Regions from separate parts of the Pseudomonas danubii genome, predicted to be linked through region 1. Evidence: riboswitches for the same ligand, from Rfam matches in the RefSeq annotation. Region 1 holds a riboswitch; each other region holds the start of a gene.
What was found. Region 1 has a riboswitch for cobalamin ahead of cobO (cob(I)yrinic acid a,c-diamide adenosyltransferase). Riboswitches for the same ligand answer to the same signal wherever they lie in the genome.
Positions count from the first base shown of each region.

Region 1 (6,850 bases):
CACTCAAGCGCTCGCTGGCCACTTCACTGCGCAGACGTTGCCGGGCATGCCCCTCGACATCCCGCAGGCAAGCCTGCCCCAGCACCCGGGTCGGCCCGCTGACCGCCCAAGGGCCAACCTGCTCCGCCAACAACCTGAGCAACCGGCGCTCGGCCAGGACAAAGCCCAGGCGTACGCCAGCCAGCCCGAAGAACTTGCCGAATGAACGCAGGACAATCAGCCCCACCTGATGGGCATGCCGGGCCAGACTCAGTTGCGGGGTGTTATCCATGAAGGCTTCATCCACCACCAACCAACCACCGCGCTGGGCCAAGCGGGCATGCCAATCCAGCAGGCGCTCGGGCGTGAGGCTCAAACCGGTGGGGTTGTTGGGGTTGACCACCACCAGCACATCGAGGCTGTCGAGAAAGAAATCCACTTCCTGCTCCAGTACCTCACGCACCCGGTAGCCACTGCGCCGCCAGGCCTCGGCGTGTTCGGCATAACAGGGTGACAAGACCCCGACCTTGCCCGCCCGCCGCAGCCGCGGCAGCAATTGGATTGCCGCCTGGGAACCGGCCACCGGCAGCACCTCAGTCGCGCCGTAGTAGGCGCAGGCCGCCTGTTCCAGGCCATCATCGGTTTCCGGCAGACGTGCCCAGGCACGCAGGGGAATGGTCGGCAAGGGAAATGGCCAGGGCGCCAATCCGCTGGACAGATCCAGCCAGGCCTCTTCGGCGATCCCGTGTTCCTGGGCCGCCTTGCGCAACCTTCCGCCGTGCTCAAGCATAGAATTCAGCCCCCAGGCACAAAATCAACAACCACAGCCAGACACCCCGCTGCACCAACTGCCAACCGCGATCGATGGAGTCGGCACTCGCCGGCTCGCCTTCGCCCAGTTGCGGACGCTGGTGCAACTCACCGTGATAAATCGCTGCGCCGCCCAACTCGACCCCCAGGGCGCCCGCTCCAGCCGCCATCACCGGACCGGCATTGGGGCTGTCCCAGGTCGGTCCCTGGCGCCACCAGCATTTGAGCGCCAGGCGGGTCTTGCCCAGCAAGGCATAGGTCAGGGCCACCAGACGCGCAGGAATATAGTTGAGCAGGTCGTCGATTCGCGCCGCCGCCCAGCCGAAACGCTCAAAACGCTCGTTGCGATAGCCCCACATTGCATCCAGGGTGTTGCTCAGGCGATAGAGCACCACCCCCGGCGCACCGGCCACGGCAAACCAGAACAAGGCGGCGAACACGGCATCGCTGCCGTTTTCCAGCACCGATTCAGTGGCTGCCCGCGCCACTTCGGTGGCGTCCAGTTCACTGGTCTGACGGCTCACCAGAAAACCGACCCGACGCCGGGCTTCATCCAGGTCTTCACTGCGCAAAGCCTGAGCCACCGGCGCAACGTGCTCGCCGAGGCTGCGCAGGCCCAGGGCGCAATACAGTGCAATGATCTCCACCACCCAACCAATGTAGGGCAGCCAGGACAGGGCCGTGGCCAACAGGGTCAAGGGCAGCACCGCCAGTACCCAGGCGGTGACCCCATGACTGCGCCAGCCTCGGCCGGCGGCGTTGAAACGTTGCTCGATACGATCCGCCATACGGCCAAAAGCTACCAGCGGATGCCTGCGCTTGGGTTCGCCCAGCAGCGCATCCAGCGCCACCCCGGCGACACTCAGCAACGCCACACTCATTGACTCACTCCCCAGTAATTCTCATACAGCAACTCACTCAATGGCCGGGGTTGCGCCCAACCCTGCAGCGCCAGCATCGGCGCCGGATAGAACTCGGTAACCGGGCCCAGGCACAACACGGCCAAGGGTTTGGCACCGGCGGGCAATCCCAGCAGGTCGGCCAGGGCCTGGGGCTCGAACAGCGAAACCCAGCCCATGCCCAGGCCTTCGCTGCGCGCCGCCAGCCAGAGGTTCTGAATGGCACAGGACAGCGAAGCCAGGTCCATTTCCGGCAGAGTGCGCCGACCAAAGACATGCCGCTCACGCCCATCCATCAACGCCGCCACCAGCACCTCGGCACAGTCATTGATGCCTTCAACCTTGAGTTTCATGAACTCGTCGGAACGCTCTCCCAAGGCCTCGGCAGTGCGCACCCGCTCCTCCTCCACCAACTGCTGGATTCGTCCACGTAACGGGCGATCGCTGATACGGATAAAACGCCAGGGTTGCATCAACCCCACGCTGGGTGCCTGATGCGCCGCCTCCAGCAAACGCCGCAGCAGCTCGGGCGCGACACTGCCACCGGCGAAGTGACGCATATCCCGGCGCTCGGCAATGGCGCGATAAACCGCCTCACGCTCCGCCGTAGAAAAATCCTGCTCACTCACCTACCGCATCCTCTATAGGAGCTGGCACGAACAAAGCCGCCACCGCCGCCGGGTTGGACGGAAAATAAAAGTGCACATAGGAGGCAGTCATCCGCCCATCGCGATACACCGCTTCCGCACCACGGCCACCATTGGGGCTGATGCCGCGGGCAATCGGCTCGAGTTGCGTACTGGTCAGGGAATGATGATAAGTGTGACCACGCAAGCTGCCTTCCGGTAACTCCACCGCTTGCAAGGCCAGGGCCGCGAGGCGCTTTTGCATCACGGCATCACCGGGCAGCAGCCCCAAGAGATTGGCACGCTGCCCTTCGACGTCGGTCAGGGAGTCCAGCAAGTACAACATGCCGCCACACTCCGCGAGCAACGGCTTGCCCGCACCATGATGGGCACGAATGGCACCCAGCATCGCGGTGTTTTGCGCCAGTGCCTGGTGGTGCAATTCAGGGTATCCACCGGGTAGATACAGACTGTCCGCCTCCGGCAGCTCAGTGTCATGAATCGGCGAGAAGAAGCTCAACTGCGCGCCCATGGCCCGCAACAGATCCAGGCTGGCACCGTAGGTAAAGGCAAACGCCTCATCCCGCGCCACAGCGATTCGCACACCGGCAAGCAAAGGCTCGCAGGGTACCGGCGTTGGTGCGGCAAAGCTCACTGCCGGCGGCAGTGCCACTTGGCAACTGCTGGCCAGGGCTTCAGCGGCAGCATCAAGACGCAGGTCCAGATCATTCAGCTCGCTGGCCTGTACCAGCCCCAAGTGGCGGCTGGGCAACTCGATGTCAGTCTCCCGGGACAAGGCACCGTACCAGCGCAACCCCTCGGTGAGGCTTCCTTCGAGCAACTGCGCGTGACGCAAGGTGCCTACCCGATTGGCCAGCACCCCGGCGAACGGCAGGTCCGGCTGATAGCGGGCCAGTCCCAGAGCCAGTGCACCAAAGGTCTGGGCCATGGCGGTGCCATCGATCACCCCCAGCACCGGGACGCCGAAATGCCGCGCCAGATCGGCACTGGAGGGCGTGCCATCGAACAGCCCCATGACCCCTTCGATCAGGATCAGGTCTGCTTCGCCCGCAGCATCCCACAGCAAGCGACGGCTTTCCTGTTCCCCGACCATCCACATATCCAGCTGGTACACCGGAGCACCGCTGGCTCGCTCAAGAATCATTGGGTCGAGAAAATCCGGACCGCACTTGAATACCCGCACCTTGCGTCCCTGGTTGCGGTGCAGGCGGGCCAGTGCCGCGGTCACGGTGGTCTTGCCCTGGCCGGAAGCCGGTGCGGCGATCAATACCGCCGGGCAATGACGAACATCGGTCATGAATTCACACTCACAGTTCAACACCTTTCTGCGCCTTGATACCGGCCTGGAACGCATGCTTGACCATGCCCATTTCAGTGACGGTATCTGCCAGCTCGATCATCTCCGGCTTGGCGCCGCGGCCGGTCACCACCACATGCTGCATGGGTGGCCGAGCCTGCAGATCACTGAGCACCTGGTCCAGATCCAGGTAGCCGTGCTTGAGGGCGATGTTCAACTCGTCGAGTACTACAAGACCAATCTCCGGGTCGCTCAACAGCTCCCTGGATACGGCCCAGGCCGCTTCGGCCGCAGCAATGTCGCGCTGGCGATCCTGGGTCTCCCAGGTGAAGCCCTCACCCATCACGTGAAACCGCACCTGCTCTGGAAAACGCCGGAAGAACAACTCTTCCCCGGTGCTGTTACGGCCCTTGATGAACTGCACCACACCACACTGCATACCGTGGCCCATGGACCGCGCCAGCATGCCGAAGGCCGAACTGCTCTTGCCCTTGCCATTGCCAGTCAGCACCAGCAACAGACCACATTCGTTGGGCGAGTTGGCGATGCGCTCGTCGATCACGGCTTTCTTGCGCAACATGCGCGCCAGATGGCGCTCGTCACGATCGGGGGATTCACTCATGGGGCAGCTCTCCGTTGGGGCTGGGGAACGGCGGGCAGGAAAAGAAAGAGACGGCGCTAGCCTGGCATCGCCCACCGTGATGCCGTTGGATGGATCAGGCCGGTCTCCGGGCTCATGAGGGGCATCGCTGCCGGGCTGCGCGCCTTCCCATGTCATCGACACAGTGGCATGTGGCACAGCCTTGACTCATCTACCGTTGCGGGGGCAGCGCCGGAATCGTTGCCGTGTCCATCGCTGGAACAGGCCCTGACCGGCTTCCCTGTTTCACTCTGTCGACCGTGGGCCACAGAGCACCTGAAACAAGTCGCGAAGGTTAGAGGGTTGGGGGTGGAGCGTCAATTAAAGCCAGCCGTCGCACACCACACAAAACTGCACTGCATCAACAAACTGACGCCAATCTTGTGCCACACTCAGAGCGGTGATATCAAAAAGCCACAATTCAGGACCCAAGGTCCTGCCGCACAACAATAAGGAGTGAGCTCGATGCAAGGCATGATCATCAGCAATCCAAAGCTGGAATTCCTGCGCCCGATGCTGGAACGCTGGTTCGATTGCATTGACCGCTACAACGCAGTCCGCGGCGATAGCGAAACCCCGTACTGGTTCGATGAAAAGGCCAACCTGGGATTACTTTCCGCGGCTGCCTGGATGGCGGAGATGATCAGCCTGGAACACAGCCCCAGCAAGAAGCAACAGGAAGACGGCGCCCGCAACGCTCGTACCGACCTGTACCTGGCCACCAAGGACGAACGCGCCTATATCCAGACCACCCAGCGCTGGCCGCGGGTCAACAGCCTGCACCTGACCCAGCCATTGCTGGACATTGCCAGTGATGCCAGAAAGATCAGCTACCCCAGCGACCTGAGGCTTGGCTGCCTGTTTGTCGCCCCGCAAAAAGCCCAGCACAGCGCCTCTCCCGAAGAACTTCAGGACATGCTGGACGAACTGCAAAAGGAGCACTGCTGCGCCGTAGCCTGGTACTTCCCCTACGCCTACCGCAAGCTGCATAACGAAAGCGGCCACTACCATCCTGGGATTGCCGTACTGTTCAAAGAGGCCCGCTGATCAGGCGGAACCATCGAATGGCTATGCTCCTCTATGACTACGACGTTCGTGCACTCATAGGGAAATCAGCATGCTCAAGCTTCAACACACCTTGCTTATCGCTATCGCCGCCGGCCTCACCGCCTGCGGCGAAACCTCAAGCCTGCAAGTCTCGGACGGCACCGGACCGAACCCCAAACTGCCGCAGCCCAATCCCACGCTGATCCCCACGGTCAATATTGCCCCCGCCATCGGCTGGCCACAGGGCGCAAAACCAACAGCAGCAGCCGGCACACAGGTTGCCGCCTTCGCCGAAAACCTCGACCACCCACGCTGGCTGTATGTATTACCCAATGGCGATGTATTGGTAGCTGAAACCAATGCACCGCCCAAGCCGGATGACAGCCAGGGCATTCGCGGCTGGATCGCCGGAAAAGTGATGGGCCGTGCCGGCGCAACCGTCCCCAGCGCCAACCGCATTACCCTGTTGCGGGACCAGGATCACGACGGCGTGGCGGAAACCCGCAGCCTGTTCCTGGAGAACCTCAACTCCCCCTTCGGCATGACTCTGGTGGGCAATGATCTGTATGTAGCGGACACCGACAAGCTGCTGCGCTTCCCCTATCAGGCCGGTGACACCCACATCAGCGCAGCCCCCACCAAGGTGCTTGACCTCCCCGGCGGCACACTCAACCACCACTGGACCAAGAACGTCATCGCCAGCAAGGACGCAAGCAAGCTGTATGTCACCGTCGGCTCGAACAGTAACGTTGGGGAAAATGGCCTGGATAAAGAAGAGGGCCGTGCAGCCATCTGGGAAGTGGATCGAGCCAGCGGCAAGCATCGCCTGTTCGCCACCGGCCTGCGCAACCCCAACGGCCTGGCCTGGGAGCCGGTCAGTGGAGCGCTATGGACCGCTGTCAATGAGCGCGACGAGATTGGCAGCGATCTGGTTCCGGACTACATCACCTCGGTCAAGGACGGGGCTTTTTATGGCTGGCCCTTCAGTTACTACGGGCAACACGTGGACGTGCGGGTCAAGCCACAAAACCTCGAACAGGTGAGCAAGGCAATCGCCCCGGATTATGCCGTGGGCCCACATACGGCTTCACTGGGCCTGACCTTCGCCGAAGGCAGCAAACTTCCCGCGCCCTTTACCGAAGGTGCCTTCATCGGCCAGCACGGCTCCTGGAACCGCAAGCCCCACAGCGGCTACAAGGTGATATTCGTGCCTTTCCGTGCAGGCAAACCCCAAGGACAACCGATCGACGTACTCAGCGGCTTTCTCAATGCCGATGAAAAAGCCCTGGGACGCCCGGTCGGGGTAGTCATCGATCAGCAAGGGGGGCTATTGGTCGCCGATGACGTCGGCAACAAGATCTGGCGGGTATCCGCCGCCAAAGCGCCCTGAGTTCAGCGCTTGCGGCACAGGGTCAGGCCATCCCCCAGGGGCAGCAGTGACAAATCGATGCGCGAGTCATCCTTCAAGGCGCGATTGAGCGCCTGGATGGCTCGGGTATCCTCACTGGCGGCATTCGCCTCCAGCACTCGC
Region 1 is NZ_CP116502.1:6,134,319-6,141,168, forward strand. It holds gene cobD (threonine-phosphate decarboxylase CobD) at 1-769, opposite strand, end outside; gene cbiB (adenosylcobinamide-phosphate synthase CbiB) at 762-1,670, opposite strand; gene bluB (5,6-dimethylbenzimidazole synthase) at 1,667-2,317, opposite strand; gene PFZ56_RS27515 (cobyrinate a,c-diamide synthase) at 2,310-3,632, opposite strand; gene cobO (cob(I)yrinic acid a,c-diamide adenosyltransferase) at 3,643-4,254, opposite strand; cobalamin riboswitch at 4,334-4,567, opposite strand; gene PFZ56_RS27525 (hypothetical protein) at 4,738-5,319, shown strand; gene PFZ56_RS27530 (sorbosone dehydrogenase family protein) at 5,390-6,709, shown strand; gene PFZ56_RS27535 (class I SAM-dependent methyltransferase) at 6,712-6,850, opposite strand, start outside.

Region 2 (6,850 bases), 830 kb from region 1:
CCGGGCCTGGACACCCTGACCATTTTTCCGGGCATTCTCAGCAGTTATCCGAACTTCATGTTCAACGTTCCAAGCGAGCAGGTGCCGGCATTTGTCCAGGCCATGCAAGCCGCCAGGGACGCCGCCGGCTTCGAGAAGATCGTCGATCGCTGGGGGATTCGTCGCAGTCATCCGCAGTTCTGGCAGTACTTCCACGACCAGACCCGTTATCTGCAGGAAGTCGACCCGGTCGAGGCCGGAGTCATGGACATGAACCGTTACGAAAACCTCTGATACAGGGCCGCTATCTGTCCTCGGGACGCCCGCTGGCGGGCCCCGGGGAAGCCCTATACCAAGGTCTATCCCGACAAAAATACTAGGACTTTGTCAGCGGCGTCGATTGGCGTAAACTGCGCCCACGTCTGCGAGGAACCACCATGAGCGCCATAACCATTACCGACGCCGCCCACGATTATCTGGCTGATCTGCTATCCAAGCAGAACACCCCGGGGATTGGCATCCGCATCTTCATTACCCAGCCAGGGACTCAGTACGCCGAGACCTGCATCGCCTATTGCAAGCCGGGCGAAGAGAAACCCGAAGACAAGGCCCTTGGCCTGAAGAGCTTCACCGCCTACATCGACGCCTTCAGCGAAGGTTTCCTCGATGACGCGGTGGTCGACTACGCCACCGACCGCATGGGCGGCCAGCTGACCATCAAGGCGCCCAACGCCAAGGTGCCGATGGTCAATGCCGACAGTCCGGTCAACGAACGCATCAACTACTACCTGCAAACCGAGATCAACCCGGGGCTGGCCAGCCACGGCGGCCAGGTCAGCCTGATCGACGTCGTTGACGATGGCATCGCCGTGCTGCAATTCGGTGGCGGTTGCCAGGGTTGCGGCCAGGCCGACGTGACCTTGAAGGAAGGTATCGAGCGCACCCTGCTCGAGCGCATCCCCGAGCTTAAGGGCGTGCGCGACGTCACTGACCACACGCAGAAAGAAAACGCCTACTACTAAGGCGTTCGCTGCGAACAGAAAACGGCGCCCCGTGAGCGCCGTTTTTTTATGCCCGCAAACCAGCTCCCCGCAAAAAAGCCTCCGTAGGAGCCGGCTTGCCGGCGAAAGGGCCCTTGAGCCTTGCGCCAATGCCGAGATTGCCTCCACTGGCAAGCCAGTTCCCGCAAAGGGGGTCAGGGGCGATAGAGGTGCGCGTGCCCGGCGCGGTACAGCGATGATTCGCTGAACGCGTCCGTGGCCAGCACCCGGCCCACCAGGATCAGCGCCGTGCGCCGGAAGCCCTTGGCCGCGACTTTATCGGCAATGTCCGCCAGGGTGCCCAGGACCCAGTCCTGGTCCGGCCAGGTGGCTCGGTGTACCACGGCAATCGGGCAGTCGGCGCCGTAGTGCGGCAGCAGCTCTGTGACTATCTTCTCCAGGTGGTTGACCCCCAGGTGAATCGCCATGGTGGCGCCGTGGGCCGCGAGGCTAGCGAATTCTTCACCGGCCGGCATGGCGGTCTTGTCCGCATAGCGGGTCAGGATCACGCTCTGGGATACATCCGGCAGGGTCAATTCGGCTCCCAGCAGGGCGGCACAGGCGGCGGTGGCGGTGACGCCAGGGATGATCTCGAAGGGAATACCCAGCTCCCGCAGGCAGCGAATCTGCTCGCCAATGGCGCCATACAGGCTCGGATCGCCGGAATGTACCCGGGCTACATCCTGACCCTGGTCGTGCGCGTGCTTGATCGCCTCGATGATCTGTTCCAGATGCAGCTCGGCGCTGTTGATCACTCGTATCGCGCTGTGGCCTTCGAGGACAGCCTCGGGAACCAGCGAGCCGGCGTAGATGATCACCGGGCAGCGATGGATCAGGCGCTGGCCCTTGACCGTGATCAGTTCCGGATCGCCGGGACCGGCACCGATGAAATAGACAGTCATGGCTGTGTCCTGTGAAAAAGGGGCTGGAGCCAGCTTCAAATGAAGATTGCTCATGATCAAGGCGGGGGATTATCGAGGATTTTACCGGCAAGCGGCCATTGCCAGGGTGGCCTGGGCGAATTTCTGACGAGGGATCAGCAGTTTGGCCGGGCCGGGATGCAGCTGTTCAGCCATGGCCAGGGCCGCACTTTCGGCAACGCCGTAGCAGCCGGTGCGTTCAAAGGCGATCTGTGAACGGTGGCTCAGGCGCAAAGCATAAGGCGCCAACTGCGTGCTGCTGAAACAGGTCAGCGGCAATGCCAGTTGTTCGGCCAACTCCAGCAGTCCGGGCTCGGCCCGTTTCAGGTCGATGCTCGCCAGGGCGAAAACCTGCTGCGTATCGATGCGATGGGCTTCCAGCACCTGATCCAGCAGCGCGCGCAGCGTGGTCGCCGGGCAGCCTTTCTGGCAGCCCAGGCCGACCACCAGGGTCGACGCTGCGCGCACCTCGATCATGCCGAGTACGGATCCGTGTTCTTGCGCCGGAACAGCCAGGCGCTGATCAGCCCGAGGGCCAGCCAGAAGGCGGCGTTGGTCAACTGTGAAGCGATTTTGAACTGGGTCTCCAGTGCTTGCGGGGCCAGCATCGAATGCACTTCCGGTTGTGGTGCGCCGATCACGTGAGGCACGGCGATGATGGCGGCGCCCAGCAGTTTCAGCAGCCAGTTGCCAGCGAACACGATCAGGGCAAGGCCCACGGCGGTGGAAGCGGCAGCGCCGATCCACCAGACCTGACGCTGCACCAGATCGGCGGCAGCGGTGCCCGGCAACTCCGGCGGCAGGCCCAGGGTCGGCGCCAGGCAGAAGGTCGCATAACCGGCCAGGCCCCAGAGCAGGCCCTGGGAAGTGCGGCTGGGTGCCCGCAGGGTGTAGAGCCCTGCCAGCATCAGGGCGAAGCCGACGGCCACCACCAGGTTGCCACCGGTGGTGGACAGCACTCGCTGCCAGCCATCTTCCGGTTCCCAGGCTTCGGCGTCGTGGCTGTGGCCGGCCATGGCGCCTGCGGCGTGTTCATGAGCCTCCACGGCCGGGGCCTGTTCATAGGTTTCCGCCTGCAGAATCAGCGGGGCCACCCAGAAGCTCTGCAGCAGGGTCAGCAGCAAGGCCGCCAGCAACCCGCTGAAGCCTGCGGTTTGTGCAATACGCTTGATCATGTCGGCAGGTCTCAGTGGCAAGGGAAAGCAGCGCTGTGACGAGTATCGTGGGCAGCGTTGTGCACCGCTTCGATATGGGAGAAACCGGCGAAATACACCAGGCAGGCGCCCAGCAGCGAAGCGCCGATGGCGGCCACCAGGCGCTGGCTCAGGGTGGAGGTGCTGCTGGCGGAGTGGCTGGTGCTGCTGATGATCGACATGGCGCTTCCCTTTGGAGTGTCGGCGGGGGAGGAGCGCAGGAAAACCCCGCGTGAGGAGCACGCAGGGTTTGCAACAGCGCCCGCCCACCGCGGGTTTGTTATGTGTGTGTTGCGGGCCGGTCTCCGGGCTTGCGAGGGGCAGGGCTGTGTCATGCCGTGCCGACAAGTGTCGCCTTCCCATGCCTTGGCACAGTGGATCTGACACTTCGCTCGCTTACCGTTGCGGGGGCAGCACCGGACTGGTCACGACTTTTTAGTAAAGCACGTGATTCACCGGTTTCCCGTTTCACCCTGTGAAGGGCACCCGTAACAAGGCGCGTAGCAAATCATGGGCGGGGTAACGTCGTCAATTGCGGATGCCGGTGTATTGCCGATTGACCGTCCCCCGCGCTCTGCGTAGCCTTGCGCCTTCGAGGTTCTTCGGCCAGCGGTCGAAGCTAAGAAGGGAACGCGGTCGATGCCGCGGCTGCCCCCGCAACTGTGAAGGGTTTCATTTCTGCAAGGCCACTGCATTGGCGTTCGTAACGCCTGCGGGAAGGCGCAGAAACCGCCAGTCCAATGACTGGCAAGCCCCCAGCCAGGAGACCTGCCTCGATCCCAGATTCTCACTACAACCGGGCGGGGTGATCCGGTGGCGAAATCTCCGCGCGCCTCTGCGCTGCGGCTCTCGTCCCGTATGCCCGCCACCTTTGCCAAGGGGCATCCGATGAAAACACTGGCCAAACTTCCCGTCACCATCGTCACCGGCTTCCTTGGCTCGGGTAAGACCACCTTGCTCCGGCACATGCTGGACAACGCCCAGGGCCGGCGCATCGCGGTGATCGTCAACGAGTTCGGCGAGCTGGGCATCGATGGCGAGATCCTCAAGCAATGCTCCATCGGCTGCACCGAGGAAGAGGCCAGCGGCCGGGTCTACGAGCTGGCCAACGGCTGCCTGTGCTGCACCGTGCAGGAAGAGTTCTTCCCGGTGATGCGCGAACTGGTGGCGCGCCGTGGCGACCTGGACCACATCCTTATCGAAACCTCCGGCCTGGCCTTGCCCAAGCCCCTGGTCCAGGCCTTCCAGTGGCCGGAAATCCGCAGCGCCTGCACCGTCGACGCGGTGATCACCGTGGTCGACAGCCCGGCCGTGGCCGCTGGCACCTTTGCCGCGTTCCCCGATCAAGTGGACGCCCAGCGCAAGCTCGACCCCAACCTGGACCACGAATCGCCGCTGCACGAGCTGTTCGCCGACCAGCTGTCCAGCGCCGACCTGGTGATCCTCAACAAGACCGACCTGATCAACCCCGAAGACCTGGCCAAGGTGCGCCTGGAAGTGGCCGAAGAGCTGCCGCCGGCGGTCAAGGTCATCGAAGCCAGCAGCGGCCGCCTGCCCCTGGACGTATTGCTGGGCCTGGGTGCCGGCTCCGAGGAACACATCGACGGTCGCCACAGCCACCACGATCACCACCACGACGGTGACGACGACCACGACGATCACGATCACGACGCCTTCGACTCCATCTCCATCGAACTGCCCCAGGCCGACGAAAGCCTGCTGCTGGACGCCCTGACCCAGCTGGTGGTCAAGCACGGCATCCTGCGGGTCAAGGGCTTTGCCGCGATCCCCAACAAGCCGATGCGTTTGCTGATCCAGGGCGTGGGCACGCGCTTCGACAAGCACTTCGACCGCAAGTGGGGCGCTGACGAAGCCCGGACCACGCGCCTGGTGCTGATCGGCCAGGAACTGGACGCCGCCCAACTCGAGGCGCAACTGCGCGCCGCCCTCAGCGTGTAAGCCATGCACCTGCTCAGGACCCAGCCCGGCGGTTTCGTGTCGGATGACAACATTGCCGACCTTGGACAAACCCCCGCCGAGCTGGTGATCCTGTGCAGCGGCGACTCCAGCCTGGCGCTGCTGGCAGATGCCGCCGAGCAGCTGCCCGAGGATTACCCCAGCTTTCGCCTGGCCAACCCGATGCAGGTGCAGAACCACGCTTCGGTGGATCTGTATGTGGACCAGGTGCTGCGCCACGCCAAGGTGATCCTGATTTCCCTGCACGGCGGCATCGGCTACTGGCGTTACGGCGTCGAGCGGCTGGTGGAGCTGTCCCAGCGCGGGGTGCAACTGATTCTGGTGCCGGGGGACGACCGCCCCGACCCGGAGCTCAGCGACCTGAGCACCGTGGGCCCCGTCGAGCGCGATCGCCTGTGGCAGTTCCTGCGCCAGGGCGGGCGCGACAACGCGCTGAATTTCTACCGCTGCCTGGCCAGCGGCCTGCTGGGGCGCGACTACCCCTGGAGCGAGCCGCAGACCCTGCCACGCACGGCGATCTACCACCCGCACAAGAGCCAGGCCACTCTCAGCGACTGGCAGGTTGATTGGCAGCCCGATCAAGCGGTGGCGGCGCTGCTGTTCTACCGCTCCCACCTGCAGGCGGCCAACACCGGCTTTATCGACCTGTTCTGCCAGCGCTTGCAGGCGGCGGGGCTCAACCCCTTGCCGATCGCCGTGGCCAGCCTCAAGGAGCCCGGCTGCCTGAGCCAGGTGGAAGAGTGGCTGGAGGCAACCGCGGCCGGGGTGATCCTCAACACCACCGGCTTTGCCCAATCCAGCCCCGAAGCCCCGCACCTGCGGCCGTTCCGCCGCAACATTCCGGTGATCCAGGCCATCTGCGCCCAGGACAACGAGCCCGGCTGGCGCGACAGCGAGCAAGGCCTGGGCCCGCGGGACCTGGCCATGCACATCGCCTTGCCGGAACTGGACGGGCGCATCATCAGCCGGCCCATCAGCTTCAAGGACCTGGCCTGGCGCAGCGAGCGCAGCCAGTCGGACGTGGTCTGCTATCGCGGCCAGCCCGAGCGCATGGACTTTGTCGCCGAACTGGCCCGGCGCTGGGTCGAGCTGGGGCGCCTGGACAACGGCCACAAGCGCATCGCCCTGGTGCTGGCCAACTACCCGACCCGCGACGGGCGCATCGGCAACGGCGTCGGCCTGGACACTCCGGCTGCGGCGCTGAACATCCTCAAGGCCCTGCACGCCGAAGGCTACCCGCTGCCGGCCGAGTTGCCCGCCAGCGGCAGCGAGCTGATCCGGCAACTGCTGGGCGGGGTCAGCAATGACCTGGACAGCCTCGACCGGCGCCCGTGTCAGCAAAGCCTGGCCCTGGACGACTACGCGCTGATGTTCCAGGCCCTGCCCGCCGCCAACCGCGAGGCGGTGCTGCAGCGCTGGGGCGCACCGCAGCAAGACCCGATGTTCCGCGACGGGCGGATGATGATCGCCGGCCTGCGTTTTGGCCTGACCTTCGTCGGCATCCAGCCGGCCCGGGGTTATCAGGTGGACCCCAGCGCGGTCTACCACGACCCGGACCTGGTGCCGCCCCATGGCTACCTGGCGTTCTACTTCTGGCTGCGCCAGACCTACGGCGCCCATGCGCTGATCCACGTCGGCAAGCACGGCAACCTGGAATGGCTGCCGGGCAAGGGTGTCGGCCTCTCGGAGAACTGCTGGCCGGATGCGTTGCTGGGGCCGCTGCCGAATATCTACCCGTTCA
Region 2 is NZ_CP116502.1:5,306,886-5,313,735, reverse strand. It holds gene PFZ56_RS23940 (fatty acid cis/trans isomerase) at 1-273, shown strand, start outside; gene nfuA (Fe-S biogenesis protein NfuA) at 417-1,001, shown strand; gene cobM (precorrin-4 C(11)-methyltransferase) at 1,175-1,921, opposite strand; gene PFZ56_RS23925 (cobalamin biosynthesis protein) at 2,003-2,416, opposite strand; gene PFZ56_RS23920 (CbtA family protein) at 2,413-3,114, opposite strand; gene PFZ56_RS23915 (CbtB-domain containing protein) at 3,126-3,314, opposite strand; cobalamin riboswitch at 3,411-3,637, opposite strand; cobalamin riboswitch at 3,711-3,923, shown strand; gene cobW (cobalamin biosynthesis protein CobW) at 4,021-5,091, shown strand; gene cobN (cobaltochelatase subunit CobN) at 5,095-6,850, shown strand, end outside.
Region 2: it holds a riboswitch for cobalamin, as region 1 does, so the genes downstream of both, cobW (cobalamin biosynthesis protein CobW) here and cobO (cob(I)yrinic acid a,c-diamide adenosyltransferase) in region 1, are expected to answer to the same signal.

Region 3 (6,850 bases), 2.5 Mb from region 1:
CCGGGTCACGCTGCAGCAACTGGCGTTTGCGCGTGGCCGGTGACCACAGGGCGTCTGCCAGGAGCAGCACGTCCGGGTCGTTGCTCAGCAGGGTTTCGCTGTCGACCGTCAGGCGCGGGCGGTCGATGGCGGCGAAGCTGTTGCGGGCGCCGGCGGCTTGCAGCAGTACCCCGACAAAACCGCGCTGGCCCTGGCTGGCGAGGCCGTTGACCTCGCTGTCCAGGTAGAACACCGCGGGCGTGTCGCGGCCCCGGTACAAGGCTGCTGCCGCGGCAAGGTCAGCCTCCATGGCCGCGATCAGTTGCTCGGCCCGGGCTGGCTGCTGCAACAGCCGGCCCAGGGTCCGCAGGTCGCGACGGATATGCCCGAAGTAGTCCTCATCATGCCCGGCGCAGGCCGACTCCAGCAGGTAGCTGGCGATGCCGATGCGCCCCAGGCGCTCCCGGGAGCTGAAGTTATCGGGAAACGCCGAAGCGAAGCCGCCCACCACCAGGTCGGGCTTCAGGCTGTAGAGCACCTCCGCCGACGGGTATTGCCGGGCGATCACCGGCACGCCGTGGTACTGCCCCTGGGCCTGGGCCTGACTGTCGTCATCCAGGTAGGCGACGCCGATCATCGACGGCCCGGCGCCCAGGGCCAGCAGCAGGTCGGCGCTGTGCTGGTTGAGGGCCACGATGCGCCGGGGAGGGTCCTCGACGGTCCAGGTCTTGGCGCAGTTGTCGTAGCTGGCCGCCAGGGCCGGGACGGTCGCCAGCCATAGCAGGAGGCCGAGGATCTTCCTAGGCATCCGCCACCCCCGCATACGGCGAAGGGATCAGCAGATCCTGCACCGGCTCACCCGCCAGCAGATGCCCCTGCACCAGGCGCACGACCTGGCTGTCGTCGCTGACCCGGTACCAGCAGCCATCGGGGTGCACGGTCAGTACCGGCCCCAGGTTGCAGGGGAACTGGCAGGCGGTGCGGGTCAGCAGCACGCCGCCGGGGGTTTCCATGTGCTCAAGGCGCAGCAGTTCACGGCGCAGGGTCTTCCACAGCGCCAGGGCACCGCGGCGCACGCAGCGCGGGCCGGTGCACAGGAACACCTGCCGGGCATGGGGTGGCACCCGCGACCAGTCCGGGTCGCTGGCCACGGCGTTGACCTGATCGCAGGGCAGGTGCCGCTCGTGCTGGGCGATGCTGGCGCAGGCCAGCGCTGCATCCAGCCCGCGACGGCCCAGGGCCTGGGCGGTGATCCACAGCTGCGGCGCCTGGGGATGGGCCCGGGCCAGGCGGCCCAGTTCATCGCGCAGCCAGTCCAGGTAAGCGCTGTCGGAGCTGGGCTCCAGGTCCACCACCAGCAGCGCCGCGCCGTCCTCGGGCAAGGGTTCCTCCAGGGCGGCCCAGAGGCTGTCGAAGCCGTCCAGGGTGTCGATCACCCGGGTGCCGGCGTCCTCGTTGCGCAGCGCCTTGAGCTCGCGGCGAAAGGCTTCGCCCAGGGTGCCGCCGTGCAGGCCGGGGCCGACGAACAGCACCCGTTGATAGTCCTTGTGCATGTCGTTGGGCCTCAGAAGCGGTAGGTGTAGCGCACTTCGCTGGTAAAGGGCCGGCCGAGGTTGTCCACCGCCGGCGCGCTGCTGGTCATGCTGGTGGTGTAGTCGCGGTCGAACAGGTTCTCCACCAGCAGGCTCAGGCGATGTTGCTGGGCCCTGTCGAGGTAGCGATAGGCATCGGCGTCCACCACCGAGTAGTGGCCGTAGTCGACCTTCTTTGCGCTGTCGATCTGGCCGATGTAGCGGATCGCGCCCCCCACGCCCCACTGACCATCCTCGGACTCGTAGCCCAGTCGCGAGCGGGCGAAGAAGCCGGGAATGTTGCTCAGGGTTACGCCGTTGCGCGACTCCAGCAGATTGCGGGTCAGGTCCGCCGAGAGGTTCCATCGCGGGCTGAACTGCCAGCGGCCGTCGACCTCCATGCCGCGCACCTTGATCCGCCCCTGGCCATTGACCCAGTGGATGCCATCGAGGGCAATCAGGTCGTCGATCTTGCGCTGGAAGGCGGTGACGCTGGCGTTGAACTCGCCGGCCAGCAGGCTGCCCTTGTAGTCCAGGCCGAGCTCGGCATTCAGGCTCTTTTCCGGCTTGAGGTTGCGGTTGCCTTGTTCGTAGTCCTCGTTGACGAACAACTGCTCGGCGTTGGGCAGCTTGAAGGCGCTGCCGTACTGGCCGCGCAGTTGCCAATGGGCATTGAGGTCGTACAGGGAGGTGAGCATGCCCACGGTGGCGCTCTCGCCGCCGCTCATCTTCTCGTGGCGGATGCCCAGGCTCGGGTGCCAGTCGGGCAGCGCCGCGAACACCGGGCGCAACTGGGTGTACAGGGCATTGGCCTGGGCCTGGTTATTGTCGATCTTGAGCACATCGTCCTGGCCCTTGAACCACTGGTTGTCGGTGCCGAACACCAGCACATGGCCGCCGTCCAGCTCGGCCTTGCCTTCGGCCTGCAGGCCCCAGTCGGTGAAGCCCCAGTAGTCGTTACGGTTTTTGCTCACCAGGCGGCCGTCTTTCAGGCTGTCGATCTTGGTGTAGCGCGTGTCCCAGTCGTTGACATGGCCCTTGACGAAGTAGCTGAAACGCTCGCTCAGGCGCTGCTCGAAGGTCGCGGTGGCGATCTGCTGGACGCGGTCGTTGGTGGTCTTCTGGTTGTTCACCGGGCGGGCGAAATCCAGGTTGGCATCGCTGTACTGGTAGAACAGTTCCAGGCGCGAATCGTCGGCGAAGCCCTGGATCGCCTTGGCGCCGAAGGTGGTCACTTCATAGCCGCGTTTCTTGTCCCGGGTGCTGGCGCTGTAGGCGCTGTTGCGATAGGGCTGGTAGCCATCGGAGACGTTGTGGCTGACATAGGCCAGCAGGCCCAGATCGCCCAAGCCATTGCTGAGGATGCGCTCCACCCGGGCATCGCCGCTTTGCCCCATGAAGCTGTCCAGGCCCAGGTTGACCTCGCCGGAGGTGTCGCGAGTCTGGGGGCTGCGGGTGACGATGTTGATCACCCCGGACACCGCCTGGGTGCCGAACAGCAGGCTCTGGCCGCCCTTGAGCACTTCGATGCGTTCGATGGCATTGGCCGGCAAGGTGTCCAGGTACAGGCCGCCGTACAGACGGTTGTTCAGGCGTACGCCGTCCAGCAGGATCAGGGTGTCGTCGTTGCGGCCCCCCAGCAGGGAATAGGTGCCGTAGTCGAAGGGGCCGTTTTTCGGCGCGACGTAGAGGCCGGGGACGTACATCTGCAGCACTCGGGTGATGTCGCTGCTGGGGCCGGCGCGTTCGATCTGCTGGCGGTCGATGATCTCCACCTTGCTGCCGTACCGGGCCATTTCGGCCACCGTGGTGGACTCCACCGAAGGGGCGGAAACCCATTGTCGTTCCAGTGTCAGGGGAGTGTCGTCCGCCAGCAGCAGGGGGCTGAACAGGCAGCCGAGCAGGGCACCGCTCAGGGTGCGCCGAGGTGCACGCCAGTCGCATGCAAGGAAGGTGTCAGTTGTTGTCATTCTTGGTCTTCTCGAAAGTGACTTCGGGAAGCACGCAGGAGAAGGTATCGGCCACAGGCACGCGACCATACCGGCCCATGCCCGCCCACCGCAGGATTGCCAAACAGACGTTTCAGGCCGGTCTCCGGGCTTGCGAGTCTGGCGGCATTCGCCTTCCCATACCGTGGGTACAGTGGCGTGTTGAATGCAGCACTCGCTTACCGTTGCGGGGGCAGCACCGGACTGGCCCTGAAAGGGCGCACCGGTTTCCCGTTTCACCTCGTGCACGGCGGCATGAGGCACCTGAAACTGGGCGGCATATGAACATTCGCCCCGGCGTTCGTCAATCTCGTGGCTACAGGGGCAGGGCGGCGTCCGGCGCGAGGGCGATCCCGGACTGGCCCTGAGGCCGCGCTGGGCAGGCCAACAGTGGCACGGCGCGTACCGAGTCCCCTGGCTGCAGTTGCAGGCGCTTGGCGGTCAGGCGGTCCACCAGCAGGCAGCCTGAAACCAGGCGCCCGGGGGCGGCGGTGATGCGGCAGTTTTCCAGGCGGCGGTTGTGAATCAGCCACACCGGCGCCTGTTCGTCCGGGCGGCCCACCAGCAAGGGCAGGGTCTGGCTTTCGCGCACGCTGCGGATCTTCGCCACTTCGGCCTCGATCAGCGGCCCGCCGTCGAAGATATCGATGCAGCCCTGATGGCTGAAGCCTTCGTCGCGCAGGATGTTCACCGCCTGCTCGGTGCTCTGGTGGGCCTGGCCGATGGCCGCCTGGGCCTGTGGGCTGAGCAGGCAGGTGTACAGCGGCTGGCGCGGCATCAGTTCGGCGATGAAGGATTTGCTGCCATGGCTGGACAGGCGGTTGGCCTGCTGGAAGTCCATCTTGAAAAAGTGTCGGCCCAGGCTGTCCCAGAACGGCGAGCAGCCCTGGCTGTCGAGCTGGCCACGCAATTCGGCCACCAGCTTGTCGCCGAACAGCGTCGGGTGTTCGGCGACGAACAGCAAGCGTGCGGTGGACAGCAGGCGGCCGGTGTAGCCCTGGCGCTGGTCGCGGCGCAGGAACAGCGAACACAGCTGGGATTGCCCGGTCATCTCGTTGCACAGGAACAGGGTCGGGATCTCTTTGTCGATACCCAGCCCCGGGGCTCTGCCACGGGTGATGCCGACCCGGTAGTTGTAGCAAGGCTCGCGCAGGCCGATGGCGCCGCTCAGGCCGCAGATGCCGATGATTTGCTGGTCGTCGTCCTCCAGCACGAACAGGTAGTCGGCATCGGCCCGTTCCACCCGGCTGGCGAAGGTGCGCTGGGCCCAGCGCAAGCGATGGGCCAGGCGCTCGGGGTCGGTGGAGAGGTTGTTCAACTCGCGACAGCTGCCCTCCAGCAAAGCCAGCACGCCGGGCAGATCGGTGACGCGGATCGGACGGACGATCATCGGTGCACTCCTTGCAACAGTCCCGGGCAGCGCAGAAGCGGCGGGCCACTCATAACGCGATTCCCCGCACCGGTTCGCCCGGTGTCACTTGCAGGGCCTGGAGCATCGACGGGTCGAGCCCGACCACATCGCCCGGGGCTTCATCCAGAGGCGCGACAATGGCGCGAAATCCCTGCAGTCGGTCATTGCTCAGCAACCAGTGGCGACCCTGGCCACTCTGGGGGCTGAGGTAGCTGGTCGCGACCCGGCTCTGAACGATCGAGCGTAGCTGGTTATTGCGGGCCTGCAGGGTCGGCCCGGCATCGAACAGGTCCACATACTGGGTAGGCGCGAAGCCCTCGTCGATCAGGATGTCGCAGGCCTCCCGCGCATCGGGGTGAATCCGTCCGATGCAGTCCTGGGCCGACGGCGGCAGCATCGGGATGTACAGCGGGTACTGGGGCATGAGTTCGGCCAGAAAGCCCCGGCCCTGAAGGGCGCACAGGCGTTCGGCCTCGATGTAGGGCAGGTCGAAGAAGTGCTGGCCCACCGCCTCCCAGAACGGCGACTCGCCGGCGGCGTTGCTGTAGCCGACGATCTCGCTGATGGTGCTCTCGGCAAAGCGCTGGGGGTGAGCGGCCATGAACAGCAGCCGCGCCCGGGACGTCAGTTGCGCCAGGGGCGTGCCCGACAACGCCGGGTCCACGTGGAAGCTGCGCAGCAGGGTCTGCTCGCTGAGGTCCTGGCACAGGGACAGGGTCGGCACGCCGTGTTCGATGTTCAGCTCCCGGGAGCTGCTGATGAAGGGACGGTTGCGCAGGCTGTAGAACGGCGCGGCAAAGCCCGCCGTGGCAAGAATGTCGGAACAGCCGTGGAGCAGGCCGCTGTCTGGGTCCTCGAGCACCAGAAAGTAGTTCTCCGGGCCCTGGCTGGCCTCGGTCTTGGCAAAGGACGCCAGGGAATCGAGGATCCTTTCCCGCAGGTAGGTTTCGTCATCCACCAGGGACGTTACGCCCAGCAGGCGTTCGCGGGCCAGGCGCAGCAGTTGGGGCAGATCGAATAACGCCACGGGACGCAAAGCCAGCATGGGTGCACTCCTGTATCAAGGGCCGCTCGCCCCGGGGGGCGAACATGGGCCAGACATCACTGTCGGTTACCACGCAGTTCCACGGCCGCGGCATCCGGCGGCCTGTCCCCGGGCGGCTCTTGGCGGCTGCCTCGGGGGGGAAGCGCGACGCCATCCGGCGCCGCAGGTAAGTCACTTAGGGTTTGAGCGGATCGGGCAGGGCGGCACCGCTGCCCAGCTTGTTCAGCAGGAACAGGTAGACCAGCCCGGCGGCTATCCAGATGGCGCCGAGCTTCTGCGCATCCACGCCCATGTTGTACATGATGGCGCTGACGATCACGAAGCCGATCACCGGGCAGATCAGGTGGCGGATCACCTGGCCGGACTTCTGCCGGCGCCAGTAGAAATTGATCACGGTGATGTGCAGCAGCATGAAGCCGCTCAGGGCGCCGAAGTTGACCAGTGAGGTCAGGGTGTCCACCGAGTTGATGAACAGGTAGCAGATCAGCAGCGACAGCACCGCCACCAGGTAGATGCTGATGTGCGGGGTATTGTGTTTCGGGTGGACCTTGGCCAGCACCTTGGGCAGCTTGCCGTCCCGGGCCATGCCGAACAGCAGGCGCGACACTGCGGCTTGCGAGGTGATGGCCACCGCCACGCCCCAGGCCAGCGCCGTGGCCACCCCGGTGAGGGTCGCCAGCCAGCTGCCGGCGGCCAGTTCGGCGATCTCGTAGAAGGCGGTGTCGGCGGACTTGAAGCCCATGCCGGCGGCCAGGTCCGTGGCGATCCAGGTCTGCACCACGAAGATCGCCCCCATCACCACCAGGGTGATCAGGGCGGCGCGACCGACGCTGCGGCCCGGGTCGCCCTTGACCTC
Region 3 is NZ_CP116502.1:3,638,436-3,645,285, forward strand. It holds gene PFZ56_RS16835 (ABC transporter substrate-binding protein) at 1-787, opposite strand, end outside; gene PFZ56_RS16840 (ferredoxin) at 780-1,532, opposite strand; gene PFZ56_RS16845 (TonB-dependent siderophore receptor) at 1,544-3,520, opposite strand; cobalamin riboswitch at 3,618-3,821, opposite strand; gene PFZ56_RS16850 (arginine N-succinyltransferase) at 3,855-4,928, opposite strand; gene PFZ56_RS16855 (arginine N-succinyltransferase) at 4,978-5,994, opposite strand; gene PFZ56_RS16860 (APC family permease) at 6,170-6,850, opposite strand, start outside.
Region 3: it holds a riboswitch for cobalamin, as region 1 does, so the genes downstream of both, PFZ56_RS16845 (TonB-dependent siderophore receptor) here and cobO (cob(I)yrinic acid a,c-diamide adenosyltransferase) in region 1, are expected to answer to the same signal.